DNA from 2 places in the Photobacterium sp. S4TG1 genome. Region 2 is predicted to be linked to the other one. Evidence: predicted binding sites of a transcription regulator. Region 2 holds the regulator's gene; the other holds the start of a gene.
The links. Region 2 encodes MetJ, which represses methionine synthesis genes. Its sites were predicted from a motif close to TTAGACNTNTANANGTCTAA; they were not measured.

Region 1: a site for MetJ is predicted at 1,954-1,973, ahead of metE (5-methyltetrahydropteroyltriglutamate--homocysteine S-methyltransferase). Genes of this name have one in related genera too.

The regions. Positions count from the first base shown of each region.
Region 1 covers NZ_JAYXUH010000016.1:27,159-35,022, reverse strand. Annotated here, with positions in the region: gene metE (5-methyltetrahydropteroyltriglutamate--homocysteine S-methyltransferase) at 1-1,762, opposite strand, end outside; gene metR (HTH-type transcriptional regulator MetR) at 2,040-2,951, shown strand; gene VXS03_RS16040 (DUF4250 domain-containing protein) at 2,977-3,165, opposite strand; gene VXS03_RS16035 (hypothetical protein) at 3,320-3,988, opposite strand; gene glpA (anaerobic glycerol-3-phosphate dehydrogenase subunit A) at 4,287-5,939, shown strand; gene glpB (glycerol-3-phosphate dehydrogenase subunit GlpB) at 5,939-7,282, shown strand; gene glpC (anaerobic glycerol-3-phosphate dehydrogenase subunit GlpC) at 7,282-7,864, shown strand, end outside.
Region 2 covers NZ_JAYXUH010000008.1:106,116-113,979, reverse strand. Annotated here, with positions in the region: gene VXS03_RS11540 (PadR family transcriptional regulator) at 115-681, shown strand; gene VXS03_RS11535 (bifunctional aspartate kinase/homoserine dehydrogenase II) at 757-3,171, opposite strand; gene VXS03_RS11530 (O-succinylhomoserine (thiol)-lyase) at 3,171-4,337, opposite strand; gene metJ (met regulon transcriptional regulator MetJ) at 4,645-4,962, shown strand; gene rpmE (50S ribosomal protein L31) at 5,082-5,294, opposite strand; gene priA (primosomal protein N') at 5,562-7,763, shown strand.

The DNA.
Region 1 (7,864 bases), on a different contig from region 2:
TTGCTATCGCTTTACGTGGTAAATCTTCACGCGCAAACGTCCAACCTAATATCGTCACAGGGCCGGTCAGCATACCTTTCACCAGTTGAGTCGTTAATGATTGCGCATATCGACTCCATTTCACCGTTATCGGTTGAGCACGGTAAATATCCGACACAATAATTGCAGGTTTTACACAACGGGAGCCATAGCTTTGTACCCATCCATATTGCGTTACGACAAAACCTTCTAATTGTTCTGCAAAATACTCCACCATATCATTGCGCTCCGCTTCACCATGAACAAGAACATCAAGTCCTAGACGATGTTGTCGAGTAATGGCATCTTGAATATGTATTTCTAATGCTTGGTTATAATCAGATTCACTGATCCGCCCTGATTTAAAATCACTACGTTGACTACGAATCGTCGTTGTTTGTGGAAATGACCCTATGGTCGTGGTCGGTAATAATGGCAACTGCAATGCGTGTTGCTGTTGAATTGCCCGTTCAGAATAAGGAAGATCACGTTCAGCCAATTGAGGAGTAATTGCTGCTGTCCGTTGCTGTACTTGCAGATTATTCACTCGCTTACTGCTCAAACGATCTTTTATACTAGAACTGTAAGTTGCACATTCTGCAATCGCTGCCAGATTGCCATCAAGTGCTTGTGCTAACAACGTAATTTCGCCACATTTTTGTTTAGCAAATGCTAACCATTGACGGACATCAGCATCAAGCTCAGTTTCACTGTCTACATCTATCGGGCAATGTAATAACGAACATGAACTCGCTAGCCACAGATTCGCTCCTAATTGTTGTTTAATCGGTTGTAAATGCGTCAGCCATTCAGCCAGATCAGCTCGCCATACGTTACGCCCATTGATCACTCCAGCAGATAATACCCAATGCTCAGGAATCGCCGCAGTTACAGCGGCTAATTGTGCAGGTGCTGCTGATAAATCAATATGTAAACCATCAACATTAAGCTGTGAAATTACGGCTAATTGGTGACTAATATCATCAAAATACGTCGTCAATAATAACTTAGGCCCACCATGTAACACTTGGTAAGCTAGTTTAAAACTCGCCGCCCATTCATATGGTAATTCAAGGGCTAATGCTGGTTCATCAATCTGTACCCACTCAACGCCTAAAGCCATTAATTTAGTTAATATTTGCTGATACGCTGTCAATAATCGCGGTAATAATGTTAAACGATCAAATCCTTGTTGTTTTTCTTTTCCTAGCCATAAGTAAGAGACCGGTCCTAATAAAACAGGTTTGACATTATGACCCGCTTTTTTTGCTTCAGCGACTTCTTCAAACAACTGTTGCCAACTAACATTAAAACTATCGTCTGCGGTAAATTCAGGCACGATATAATGATAGTTAGTGTTAAACCATTTTGTCATATCAGCAGCGGCACAGATGCACCCGGTTGGTGCTTTTCCACGCGCAACACTGAACAACGTATCTAAATCAGGCAAACCTTGTTGATGGCGGGTTGGAATATGACCAAGTAGCATGCTGGTACCTAATACATGGTCATACCAAGCAAAATCTCCAACAGCAACATAATCAAGCCCGGCTTTAATTTGATCATTCCAATGACGATGACGTAAATCATTTCCAACCTGTTTCAGTTGTGCTTGATCACTCTCACCTCGCCAATAACGCTCTTGAGCAAACTTTAATTCACGCTGTTTTCCGACCCTTGGATATCCAAGTATATGGGTGACCGTTTTTACTTCAGTATCCGTTTCATTTGATATTATTGTCATTGTTTATCCCTTCAATTAAAGATGTTATCAACTATAAATCCATATAAAAACAATGGCTAAGATGACATTGATTGAATAACACAGTGACGGACAACAACACTGACAACAAGGTGATTTATCTCATAATGATCATGAATTAATTTCACGTTTAAAGACTAGTAATTCATAAAATCCATCATTAAAATGGACATTTAGACGTCCAGATGTTTACAACCATCCATTAACAACGTAGATTAAAAAACAATCAATTTATACCGTAAATACTCAAGGATGGAATATGATTGAACTTAAGCATCTAAAAACATTAACGGTACTCAGAACAACAGGCTCACTCACCGCAACAGCTAATAGTTTATGCTTAACGCAATCAGCACTGTCTCATCAATTAAAAGATCTTGAACAACGTTTAGGCAGTCCGCTTTTTTTACGCAAAACACGCCCAGTACGCTTTACGGCAGAAGGTAAAGTACTCTTAGCTTTAGCTGACGATGTTTTACCAACAATACAAGCAGCAGAACAAGAATTAGCCAACACAAGGCATCAAACAGCTGGTCGATTACAGATGGCGATTGAGTGCCATTCTTGTTTTCAGTGGTTAATGCCCGCATTAAAACAGTACCAAGGATTATGGCCAGATGTGGATATTAATTTCTCGTCAGGGTTTAGTTTTGCCCCTATTCCTGCTCTGGCAAAAGGCGAATTAGATTTAGTGATCACATCCGATATTCAGCCACGCCATGATATTCATTATGAACCGCTGTTTGATTTTGAGATGTGTTTAATCGTAGCCCCACAGTCACCATTAGCCACTAAATCAAATATTGTTCCAGCTGATCTAGCTCACCAAGCCGTACTCAGTTATCCAATTCAACGTAACCGACTCGATATAGCTAAGCATTTCCTTCACCCTGCAGGTATTGAGCCATTATCATGGAAACAAGCGGACAACAGTTTAATGTTAATTCAGATGGTATCAGCAGGAATGGGGGTCGCAGCCTTGCCTAATTGGGCTGTTGATAATTTCGTGCAACAGGGGTTAGTAGTCAGTAAACCATTAGGTAAAGGATTGTGGCGACGTTTATTTGCTGCAGTGCGAGCTTCAGAACACAAACATCATTATCTAAATGCTTTTTTTGCAACGGCTAAACAACAGTGCCAGCAGCATCTGCAAGGTATTAAAACTGTTTAATACCTTGCATAAATTCCAGTGCTATTTATTTGAACTGATTATTCAATGGATCATAGTGATAACCTTGTTGAGCCATTTTGTCAGAAAGCTCTGTTTCACTTAATTCATAGCGAGAAGCTAATTCTGCCATTGAATGACACTCTAGTCGTAACCGCTCATTAACGATACCGATAACAATATGAGTATCCATACCAAGTAAATTATTGATTTCCATTATTCCCCCTTACGGCTTAATGATCACAGCCAACCTTTGCTCTATTTTATTAAGCATAGACGACTTATCTCTCTTTCTCCTTTCCATCAATAACAGATAAAAAAAGCCCTTACCTCAACCAAGATAAAGGCTCATAACACTTATAATTAAAGTATTAGAATAATGTTAATTGCATAATCGCAGAAAATGTAAGTAACGCTGCTGCGACTAATAACTGCCATTTATTGACAGTTTTATGTAATAAAATATGCCCTGACCACACCAGCATTGCAGCGACTAAACATAATAATGAAATAATAATCTCAACGGTATAAGGTGCTGTTGCCGCCTCTCCCATAAAAATCACTTTCCACACTAATAGCAACACTGAAACGATAGCGCTAATAAAGCCAACAAACGGTAAAATACGGTGAAAAGCCTGTAAACGTGTACGAGAGAACGTCAATAAAACATGAGCAAGTAAACTACCATACAATGCAGTTGCCACTAAACTAAGCAACACTTCGGGCATGTCCATCATTGGAAATATAAAAATCCAACTAACCAGCCCCAGTAAATCAGATCCATAAAGTGCCTTTAATGGTCCTGAATCTCGCGTTTTACTGGTTTTCACTTTGACGGTAAAGAATAACAAGCTCAATAAAGGCAGTACTGCCCATGCTTGACTAATGGCAGCGAGTAACCACCCAATAAGTAATACTGGTAGCATTTTATGCACTCGACCTCGTTGACCAGGGCAAATTTCCCCTTTAGTGAGTACTAACGTAAGAATACATTGAGCGCCAAGCAGTGCTGGAATTAAAAATGCGAGATAGCCGATCATAATAAGCATCAATTAAAAGAAAAGGAGCACAATTATACTCAAGTCACAGCAAGATGCGAATGAGAGCTTTCTATTAACAATTAACCTCCATAAATTGATTCGCAACTTATGCCAACCAAGACTTTATATTATCAAAACGACACTACAATGAACAAAAAGGAACGCAAAAATGTTCGTTCGCTCATTTATGTGCGATCGCTCACCAAACGTTATGTAATTTAATGGCATATTAACCCTATTAAAATAGTGGGCGTTATCAACGCTAATAATAAATTCAATAACGATAAGCGAAACGAACATGACGACTTGGTTAGAAACAGAGGTTGTGATCATCGGTGGTGGCGCAACAGGAACAGGAATTATGCGTGACTGCGCCCTGCGTGGTATCAAATGTATCTTAATTGAAAAAGACGATTTAGCCTCTGGAACAACAGGTCGCAACCATGGCTTACTTCACTCTGGTGCGCGCTATGCAGTAACAGATCCAGAATCAGCCAAAGAGTGCATCATTGAAAACCGTATCCTTAAAAATATTGCCCGCCATTGTGTTGAAGATACGCAAGGGCTATTTATTTCTCTACCCGATGATGATTTGCAATTTCAACAACAATTTATTAGCGCCTGCCAAAATGCCGATATTGACGTTGAACAATTAACGCCGCAGCAAGCATTAAGACTAGAACCTAACTGTAATCCACAGCTTATAGGCGCAGTAAAAGTCCCCGATGGTACGATTGATCCCTTTCGTTTAGCTTCTTCTAACGCACTTGATGCTATAGAACATGGCGCACAACTTTTTAATCACACTTTTGTCACCGCCCTTATTCAAGAAAATGGTGTCGTTAAAGGGGTTAAATGTTTAAATTTAAAAACTAATACCCACTTTGAAATCAGAGCCCAACAAGTGATTAATGCCGCTGGGATTTGGGGACAACAAATATGCCAATATGGTGATCTTAATATCACCATGTTCCCAGCCAAAGGATCATTATTGATCTTAGATTATCGAATTAATAACTTAGTGATCAACCGTTGCCGCAAACCTTCTGATGCCGATATTTTAGTTCCTGGCGATACCATCTCATTAATAGGTACAACATCTGAACGCATTGATTATAAAGATATTGATGACTTGCATGTCACTAGCAAAGAAATTGATATTCTCTTAAAAGAAGGGGCAAAACTTGCGCCAATCATGGCCAATACCCGTGTATTACGAGCCTATGCTGGCGTTCGCCCATTAGTTGCTGTTGATGGTGATACTAGCGGTCGTAATATTAGCCGTGGAATTGTGTTATTAGATCACGCTGAACGCGATAGCATGGACGGATTTATTACTATCACCGGCGGTAAGTTAATGACTTACCGCATGATGGCAGAATGGACTACCGATCTTGTGGCTAAAAAACTGGGTAACACCACCCCTTGTATTACTCATCAACAACCATTACCAGGTTCAGAACAACCTAAAACGATAAAGCACACCGCCAGTTTAGCTAAACCAGTTTACCAATCTGCTTACTACCGCCATGGTGAGCGTGCTGAGCAATTTTTAACTGATAGTAAAAAAAGCCAAGCCATTATTTGTGAGTGTGAAATGGTGACTTGCGGTGAAGTTGAATATGCTATCAAGCAACTGGATGTGCATAATTTAGTCGATTTACGCCGCCGCACTCGTGTCGGTATGGGCCCTTGCCAAGGTGAATTATGTTCTTATCGTGCTGCCGGTTTATTTGCTGAATACGGTAATACTGATGGTAACCATGCCAGCCATATTCTCAGTGATTTTCTTGAAGAACGTTGGAAAGGTATCAAACCTGTTTTTTGGGGAGATGCTCTGCGTGAAGGGGAATTCTCTTATTGGATCTATGAAGGTCTCTTTGGTGTGAGTGATATTCCTCCTGTCTCTAGCTCAATTAACACTGACCATCCACATTGTAAGGAAAAATAATGAAATTTGATAATATAATTATTGGTGGTGGTGTTGCTGGCTTAACCTGCGCTATCCGTTGTGCTCAAGCTGGACTCAAAACAGCCGTTATTGCGGCGGGTCAAAGTGCACTCCATTTTTCTTCAGGCTCTATTGATGTGTTAAGCCGTTTACCTAATGGCACAACAACACATTACCCATTTGATGAATTTGATACTTTATCCCATCAATCGCCACAGCATCCTTACAGTAAGTTAGGACTTGATGTTACTCGTCAAGCGATTGATTGGTACCAACAAACAATGGCAAATATTGGTATTAAACTACATCACCAAACTGATGATTGTAATCATTTACGCATTACACCAATGGGAACATTTAAAGCAACGTGGTTATCACAATCAACGGTCCATCCTTTTCCGATGTTTGATCCAGCTAAATCATTACGTAACTTGGCATTGGTAACTATTGATGGTTTCCGTGATTTTCAGCCTCAATTAGCTGCTGATAATTTACGTCTACTGCCCCACTTTGCTAATGTCAACATAGCTACTGCCGCTATTGCATTACCTGAAGCAGAATTAATGCAACGTAATCCGTGTGAATACCGTTCGATTGATATTTCTCGTGTTTTAGCTGATGACAATAAACTACAACATTTTGCCTTAGCAATGAAAAATACCATTGGTGAAGCTGATTTAGTGGTTCTTCCTGCCGTATTTGGTAACGGAACAGGTATTAAACTCATTAAAAAGCTGGAAAAATTAACAGGTTACACCCTATGTGAAATTCCAACAATGCCGCCATCATTACTTGGTATTCGTTTAGAAGACGCGATGAAAAGCTACTATAAATCCTTAGGTGGACTGATTCTTGCGGGAGATGAAGTCACTCATGGCGAGTTTGAAAATAACCAATTAAAACGTATCTTTACTCGTCACCATGGCGATATGCCATTAACTGCTAATCACTATTTACTCGCTAGTGGCAGTTTCTTTAGCCGTGGTTTACACGCTGAACGTCATCATATTGAAGAAGCCATTTTTGGACTAGACATTGCACCATTAATATCAACTAACCACCAGCACTGGTATCAACCACAGTTCTTCAGTAACCAACCGCATCAATTTCTAGGAATGGGGGTTGAAACTAATCAACAATTACAACCCAGTCTTAACGGTAAGGTTATAACTAATCTTTACTGTGCAGGGGCTATTTTAGCGCATTACAATCCGATCTTTGAAGGCAGTGGCAGTGGTGTTGCTATAAGCACTGGCTTTTATGCAGCCCAATCAATGATCGCCTTACACGATAAACACAGCTCAACCGCAATTTTTCCATCATTAGCAGAGGGCAATATCTAATGCTCAAGCAAGATACCAGTTTTGACCAATGCATTAAATGCACCGTATGTACCGTTTATTGCCCTGTTGCTAAAGCAAACCCTAATTATCCAGGTCCTAAACAGTGCGGGCCTGATGGTGAACGATTGCGGATTAAAAGTGCTGAATTTTATGATGATATGCTTAAGTTATGCACTAACTGTAAACGTTGTGAAACCACTTGTCCTTCAGGAGTAAAGATAGGCGACATGATTGCCGTTGCACGTAGTAAACACGCTAAACATGACCTCAATATTAAAACAATTCGAGATTTCGTGTTAAGTCATACTGATTTAATGGGTTCTGTAGCAACCCCTTTTGCGCCTATTGTTAATGCGATTACAGGCATGAAACCCGTTAAAAAGATCATGCATAAAACCATAGGCGTTCATGATCATAAAACATTACCTAAATATTCTCATGGCACATTCCGCCAATGGTATAAAAAGCACTGTTCGAATCAAACCCACTATCCACAACAAGTACATTACTTTCACGGTTGTTATGTCAATTATAATAATCCACTGCTAGGCCAAGATTTTGTAAAAGTCATGAATGCAATGA
Region 2 (7,864 bases):
GACCGCAATTAGGCAGTGCAATAGCACGATTATAAATTAAAAACGTCATTTGAAGCGTTACATAATCTAAGCCCTATTGTGTTTTTTATTTTATATATTTAACGGATAGAAGAGATGTCACTACCACATGTAATTTTAACGGTGCTTAGCACTCGCGAAGCGACTGGTTACGATATAACCAAAGAATTTTCACACAGTATCGGTTATTTTTGGAAAGCGAGCCACCAGCAGGTGTATCGTGAACTCAATAAAATGGCGACTAACGATCAAGTAACTTGCCGTCTTGAACCGCAAGATGGTAAACCTGATCGTAAGGTATATTCTATTACCGATCTTGGTCGCAAGGCATTATTTGAGTGGTTCCAAGAACCTGCACGTAATCCAACTACCCGCGATGAATTTTCTGCAAAACTGCTGATTTGTGGTGTTCACAATTCATTACCAATGCAGCAGCAACTTGAAGCTTTAATTGATGAATCACACATTTTAATGGGTCATTATCAAGAACTAGAGCAAATTCATTTTAGCGATTACAAAAACATGGATCGTCAACAACGTCTCGACCGTTTAACCTTGCGCCGCGGCCTTCACAACCGCCAAGCATGGATATTATGGGCAGAAGAAGTACTAGCTGAACTGAAAGATATGGACAGTGAAAATAGCGCAGTTGCTATTAACTAAGTCAGTATCAAAAATAAAGCCGCAGTTCAGTTTGAACTGTGGCTTTTTATTGCAACTTATCTTATATAATCATGGCTACAACATTGTCGCTAAGCGATTAATATCAGAAATTAACGCCCCCGCAGTCACATCTCGTCCAGCCCCAGGACCTCGAATCACTAATGGGTTCTCACGATACCACTGACTTTCTATCGCAAAAATATTATCACAAGGCAATAAGTTTGCTAATGCATGCTCATGGGGTAATGCTTCTAATCCAACATACGCTTTACCATGACGATCTAAACGTGCTACATAGCGTAGTACTTTATCTTCACGTGCCGCTCGTGCTAATTTTTTCGCTAACACCACATCGAGTTCAGATGCCTGCTCAAAAAAGGCATCAACCGTTAATTCACGTAAGCAAGCAGGAACCAATGATTCAACCTCCACTTGCTGTGGGTCGATTTCAAACCCCGATTCACGTGCTAAGATAACCAGCTTACGCATCACATCACTGCCATCCAGATCGTGACGAGGATCGGGCTCAGTTAACCCCTGCTGCCACGCTTGTTCAAGCAATTCAGAAAATGGCTGACTACCATCAAACTGTTGAAATAACCATGATAACGTGCCAGAAAAAATACCAGAGATAGCTAAAATACGATCGCCACTTTCTCGCAGATCACGTACGGTATGATTAATGGGTAACCCCGCACCAACCGTCGCGTTATACAGCCAATAACGGCTACTTTTAGCAAACGCATCAATAACCGCTTGATACTCTATCGTCGTCGCAGAACCGGCTATTTTATTCGCAGAAATAAGATGTAATCCACTTGCAGCAATACGTGGGTATAATGCCGCCAGCTGATAACTTGCGGTTACATCAATCACAACCACATCATCATAATCAACCGCAGCTAATTGAGATAATAAGTGCGGTAATTGATAATCTATCGCTTGATCATGAAACTGCGCTAACGCTGTCTGAGGCGCAATGCCTGTACTATTAATCCAACATTTATGCTGACCAACAATACCGATTAAATTAAATAGCATTCCATGTCGTAGCTCTAATGCTGCTTTTTCACGATTAAACAACCCTAACCAATGCTTACCGATATTGCCTTTGCCGCATAACACAATACCCACACTTTTTTGCGCTTGAAATAACGCTTGATGGATATCATTAACTAACGCATCCGTTTCAATATCGAGCAACACAGCCACTAAACTTAAACCTGACTCAGCCTCCGTCATAAATTCAACGGGTAAGCCTTTAAGTTGCTGATAGAAACCATGGCAATGATTCGGATTATTCAATACGCCAGCACCAACAGCGGCAACCATTGAAAAACCTTCTCGTAATCGAAGCTCAGCCGCAACACCGCTATCTTGCAATAACCTCAGCACGCTATTTACCATTTCTTGGGTATAGGCCAAAATAATGCGCCGCTTCCCTTTATCCATGGTTTGAGCCAATGGCTGTAATTGTGCTCGATCCAATAATAACTGCACGTCATGTTGAATATGTGCCACTGTCATTCCTTGCGGCACATCAAGCTCAATTAAACACACATCATTAAGTGATGAAATAATTTTAGCCCCGCGACCAGATGCTAATACTCGCTCAACCCGCGTCGAGCCTGATTCCGGTTGGTGACTACAACGTAAGGTTAAATCGAGACAACTTTGTGCGACAGGTTGTAACGTTCGACTATGTAAAACTGGTGCGGCAAGACGTGCTAATTCATTAGCCTCATCTAATCGCAATAAGGGCAACAGGCAAGCATTGCTGACTTTACGAGGATCGGCACTATAAACCCCCGCGACATCACTCCAAATTGTGACTCGATCTACTTTAGCTAAAGCACCGATGATCGTAGCGGAATAGTCAGAGCCATTACGGCCTAATAACACCGTTTGCTGATGTTGATTTGCAGCCATAAAACCAGTGATCACTAATCGCTGCTGCTGATATTGTACGATAAGTTGATCCAATAAAGGTTCAGATAAAGCTTTATTGACTTCCGGTTGCACTGCATGGTCGGCTCGTAAAAATAATCGAGAATCAATGGCTGTCGCGGCTAATTGTGATTGATTAAGTAGTGCACTTAATAAACGTGCTGACCATAATTCACCATGACCTAAAACCGCATTTGTAACCTCGGTCGTCATTGGTGACTGTCCCCACTGAGCAATTAACGCCAGCTCCGAAAATAGCTGCTGTTGTAATGGCTCTGCATATTTAGCCTCAAGTAACTCACTGATCAATTGCTGCTGAAATAATCTGATTGATAATAAAGTTTCATGGGCTTGGCGGCCATCGGTAGCTAATAGCTCTAACCATAACAACAATTGATTCGTCGTTTTTCCTGCCGCCGATACCACCACTAAATCGGTGCTATTAGAGTACGATTGTAAAATATCAGCGACACGGCGATAACACTCAGCATCGGCAAGGCTACTTCCACCAAATTTATGTAATTGGCGCAGATCTTTTTTCATCAGCAGCCCTCCTTTGCAATAGCAAACGCCTGTTTAAGATCAGCAATCAAATCTTGTGGGTCTTCTAAACCTACCGATAACCGCAACAAAGACGTAGAGATCCCTGCCGCTCGTTGTGCTTCATCAGTCATTGCACGATGAGTCATTGAAGCAGGATGAGCAATTAAACTTTCCGTTCCCCCCAATGATTCTGCTAGTGAGAATAATTGCAGTTTTTTAACAAATAATTCCAGTTGCTGATAACTTCCAGCAAATTCAAAACTCATCATTGAACCAAAACCACGCTGCTGACGTTTAGCAATCTCATGCCCTGGATGGGTAAGTAAACTTGGATGATAAATAGTGCCAACCAGCGATTGTTGTTGTAAATAAGCCAGCACTGCCGCACCATTTTCTTCATGCATTCTCATTCGTGGCGCTAAAGTACGTAATCCACGTAGTGTCAAATAGGCATCAAATGGTGCTCCAGTTGCCCCAATACAATTAGCCCACCAACTGAGATTTTCAGCCGCAGCTTGGTCTTTAGCAATTAAAACACCCCCGACAACATCAGAGTGGCCATTAATGTATTTGGTTGTTGAATGCACTACAAAATCAGCACCAAGCGATAATGGCTGTTGTAATAAGGGCGACAGGAAAGTGTTATCAACGGCAACTTGGCAACCAACCGCCTGTGCTTGTTGGCAGATCGCAGTAATATCAATCACGCGCACTAAAGGGTTTGAGGGAGTCTCAAGCCATAATAGCGCTGGTTTTTGTGCCAATGCAGCAGCTAAGGCTTCTGGATCTGATTGATCTATAAACAGAACTTTAAAGTCACCTTTTTGAGCACGAGTATTAAATAAACGGTAGCTTCCGCCATAACAATCATGAGGAGCAATCAATAAATCATCAGGACCTAAAACCGCAGACACCAATAAATTCATCGCAGCAGTACCACAATTGGTGACGACACCACCCGCACCGCCTTCCATGTCACTGAGAGCATCAGCTAGTGTGTTACGAGTTGGATTACCTGAACGGGAATAATCATATTGCGGTAACTCACCTAATGCTGGAAAACTGTAGGTGGACGTTAAATAGATTGGAGGCACAACAGCATTATATTGTGAATCAACGTCAATACCGGTTCGAACGGCAATAGTCGCAGGCTGCTTATCACTCATAATAACGTTCCTTGTTATAAGGGGGTGAACCCTGTAAATAAATAATGGTGGCTGTTAACAACCTTAACCACATCAAAACAAGACGTCAACACCTCTAGACGTCTATATGTCTTTGCTTATAGCGGTAAATCCCGCTAAAATTTAGTAATTGAAAAAAATAGTCGTGATCTAGCAACTGTTGTCTATCACTGTAGAGGACAAATCAGTGATGTTCACGTAATATCGCCGCCTATCATGACTATGTACTAACAACCGTCGTCGCGACATTGTTATCATCATTAATTAAACATCGCTGAGAAGGTAAAACATGGCAAAGTGGAATGGCGAATATATTAGCCCTTATGCAGAACACGGTAAGAAAAATGAACAAGTAAAAAAAATTACAGTGTCTATTCCATTAAAGGTTCTTAAAATTCTTACTGATGAACGTACTCGTCGTCAGGTCAATAACCTGCGCCACGCTACCAACAGTGAATTACTCTGTGAGGCTTTCCTACACGCCTACACTGGACAACCATTACCTACTGATGATGATATTCGTAAAGATCACCCCGATGATCTCCCCGCAGAAGCTAAAGCATTGATGGAAGCTATGGGTATCAGCTACGAAGATATTAATGAATAATATGGACATGAAATAGCAAAAAACCAGCACTTATGCTGGTTTTTTTATAGCGATAAATCTCAGCCATAAAAAAAGGGATGCTTGCGCATCCCTTTTTTTTAAATTCATCTGGCAAATAATTACTTGCTAGAAAGCGCACCGAAACGCTTGTTGAATTTGTCCACACGACCGCCAGAGCTAACTTGACGTTGCTTACCAGTGTAGAATGGGTGACACTTATCGCATACGTCAAGGTTAACGTCTTTGCTCATAGTAGAATTAAATACGAAAGTGTTGCCGCAAGAACAACGTGCGTTTACTGCTTTGTATTCTGGGTGGATACCTTGTTTCATGGGGAAACCTCAAGTTAAGGCCGTGTCGCTCTCCCGATCCAAAGCCGGGCACCACACGTGGTTAATAAAATAGTCTGTCGTAAATTTACGACAAATCAGGCGGCGTATAGTAATCAATCATTCTCCAGAGATCAACTCAGACACTGTTTTTTTATCGCTCTTTTATTGATCACCAAAACAGTAAATAATGGTTGCAACATAGCAGTACTTATCCCATATCACACGATCTGTTACTATTTAGTACAAGCTCAATTAAAGCGATAAAATATGACCCACCCAATAGCACGCGTTGCTTTACCTGTCCCACTAGATAAAACTTTTGACTATCTCATCAAGCCCAACACTACCCCTGTTATCGGTGGGCGTGTGCTGGTGCCTTTTGGTCGACAACGATTAGTTGGGATTGTGGTTGCTATTGGACATGATTCTGATTTTCCCATTCAACAGCTAAAACCTATTCAGCAAGTATTGGACGAGCAACCTTTATGGCAACCATCACTATTTAGCTTATTAAAATGGGCCAGTAGCTATTATCAATACCCTTTAGGTGACGCTCTAGCCAATGCGATGCCAACATTACTGCGTAAAGGTCGAGAAGCATCAACCGCACCATTAAAGTACTGGCACCTTACTGAAACGGGTCGAGAGCAGCCGTTAAATGGTTTAAAACGTGCGCCTAAACAAGCGCAAATCCTAAATCTATTACGTAATGGTCCACTCAGCCACGAAAGTTTACTCACTCATGAGGTCAGCAGCTCCACCCTCAAAACTATTGAGCAAAAAGGCTGGATTAGCGAACAACAACATCAACCGCAGCAACGTCAGTGGCAACCACAATTTGAGATTACAGAGCAGAAACCGCGTTTAAACGAAGAGCAAGCGTTAGCAATTGCAACGGTTAACAGCAATCCAGAATTTGGCTGTTATCTACTTGATGGCGTTACAGGCTCGGGTAAAACCGAGGTTTATCTTAATTTACTTGAACCCATTTTAGCGGCGGGTAAACAGGCGTTAATTTTAGTGCCAGAAATTGGCCTAACGCCACAAACAATCAATCGTTTTAAGCGCCGTTTTAATGTGCCATTAGAAACCGTACATTCAGGCTTAAACGATAGCGAACGCATGGCAGCATGGTTGGCAGGGCGAGATAATCAGGCAGGGATCATTATTGGCACCCGTTCAGCACTGTTTACGCCCTTTGCTAATCTTGGCATTATCATTGTTGATGAAGAGCATGATGCTTCATACAAGCAACAAGATAGTTTACGTTACCATGCTCGCGATCTAGCCGTAATGCGAGCCAATAAAGAAAATATTCCAATAGTGTTAGGTTCAGCAACGCCAGCACTGGAAACACTGCATAACGCACAAACAGGCAAATATCACTATCTGACACTCTCTAAACGTGCAGGTAATGCGAGTGCTGCACGTCATGGTGTTATTGATGTCAAAGGCCTGTATTTAAACGCGGGGTTATCAGCACCATTAATTGCAGAAATGCGTAAGCACCTCAATGCGGGCAATCAAGTGATGCTGTTTCTTAATCGGCGTGGATTTTCACCCGCGATGATGTGCCATGAGTGCGGCTGGATCGCCGAGTGTGATCGTTGTGATGCGTATTACACCCTCCATCAGCAATCTGGAGAATTACGGTGTCATCACTGTGCCACTCAACGGCCGATTATGCACCAATGCCAGCAGTGTGGCTCGACTCAGTTGTTACCTGTTGGAGTGGGTACAGAGCAACTTGAAGCCCAATTGGCCGAATTGTTCCCTGAATTTAAAACAGTACGAATCGACCGTGATAGTACTCGTCGTAAAGGGGCATTAGAAAACTATTTAGAAGCCATTAAAAATAATGAATATCAAATTTTAATTGGCACCCAAATGCTTGCTAAAGGTCACCACTTTCCTAATGTAACCTTAGTGGCATTAATTGATGTTGATAGTGCATTATTCAGTAATGATTTTCGCGCCTCTGAGCGATTAGCACAGCTGTTTATTCAAGTTGCAGGTCGTGCAGGTCGCGCCAGTAAACCGGGAGCTGTTTTATTACAAACCCACCATCCAGAGCATCAACTGCTACAATCATTACTGCATAAAGGCTATGGCGTTTTTTCTCAAGCAGCATTAACTGAGCGTCGTCAGGCATTATTACCGCCGTTTACTCACTTAGTATTATTACGTGCAGAAGCCAATGATAGCGACCTTGTGTGCCAGTTCTTACAACAAGTAAGAGGGATTTTTGAAGCAAGCCCGATATATGATCAAGACTGTTGTGTATTAGGGCCAAATCCAGCTCCCCTTGCTCGTCGTGCTGGCCGATTTCGGTGGCAATTAATTTTACAAATACCTAATAGAAATAAACTTCAGCAAATACTCAGTATTGCTAAGCCAGCGATTCAACTATTACCGTTAGCGAAAAAAATCAGGTGGTCGATTGATGTTGAACCACAAGATTTAACTTAAACTAGACAATGCGATGCATCTCACATAGCGAATGTAATTTATGCTATTGGAAGCATGTTTCAGCTTATGCATCCATTCTACAATATGTATATGAATTGACG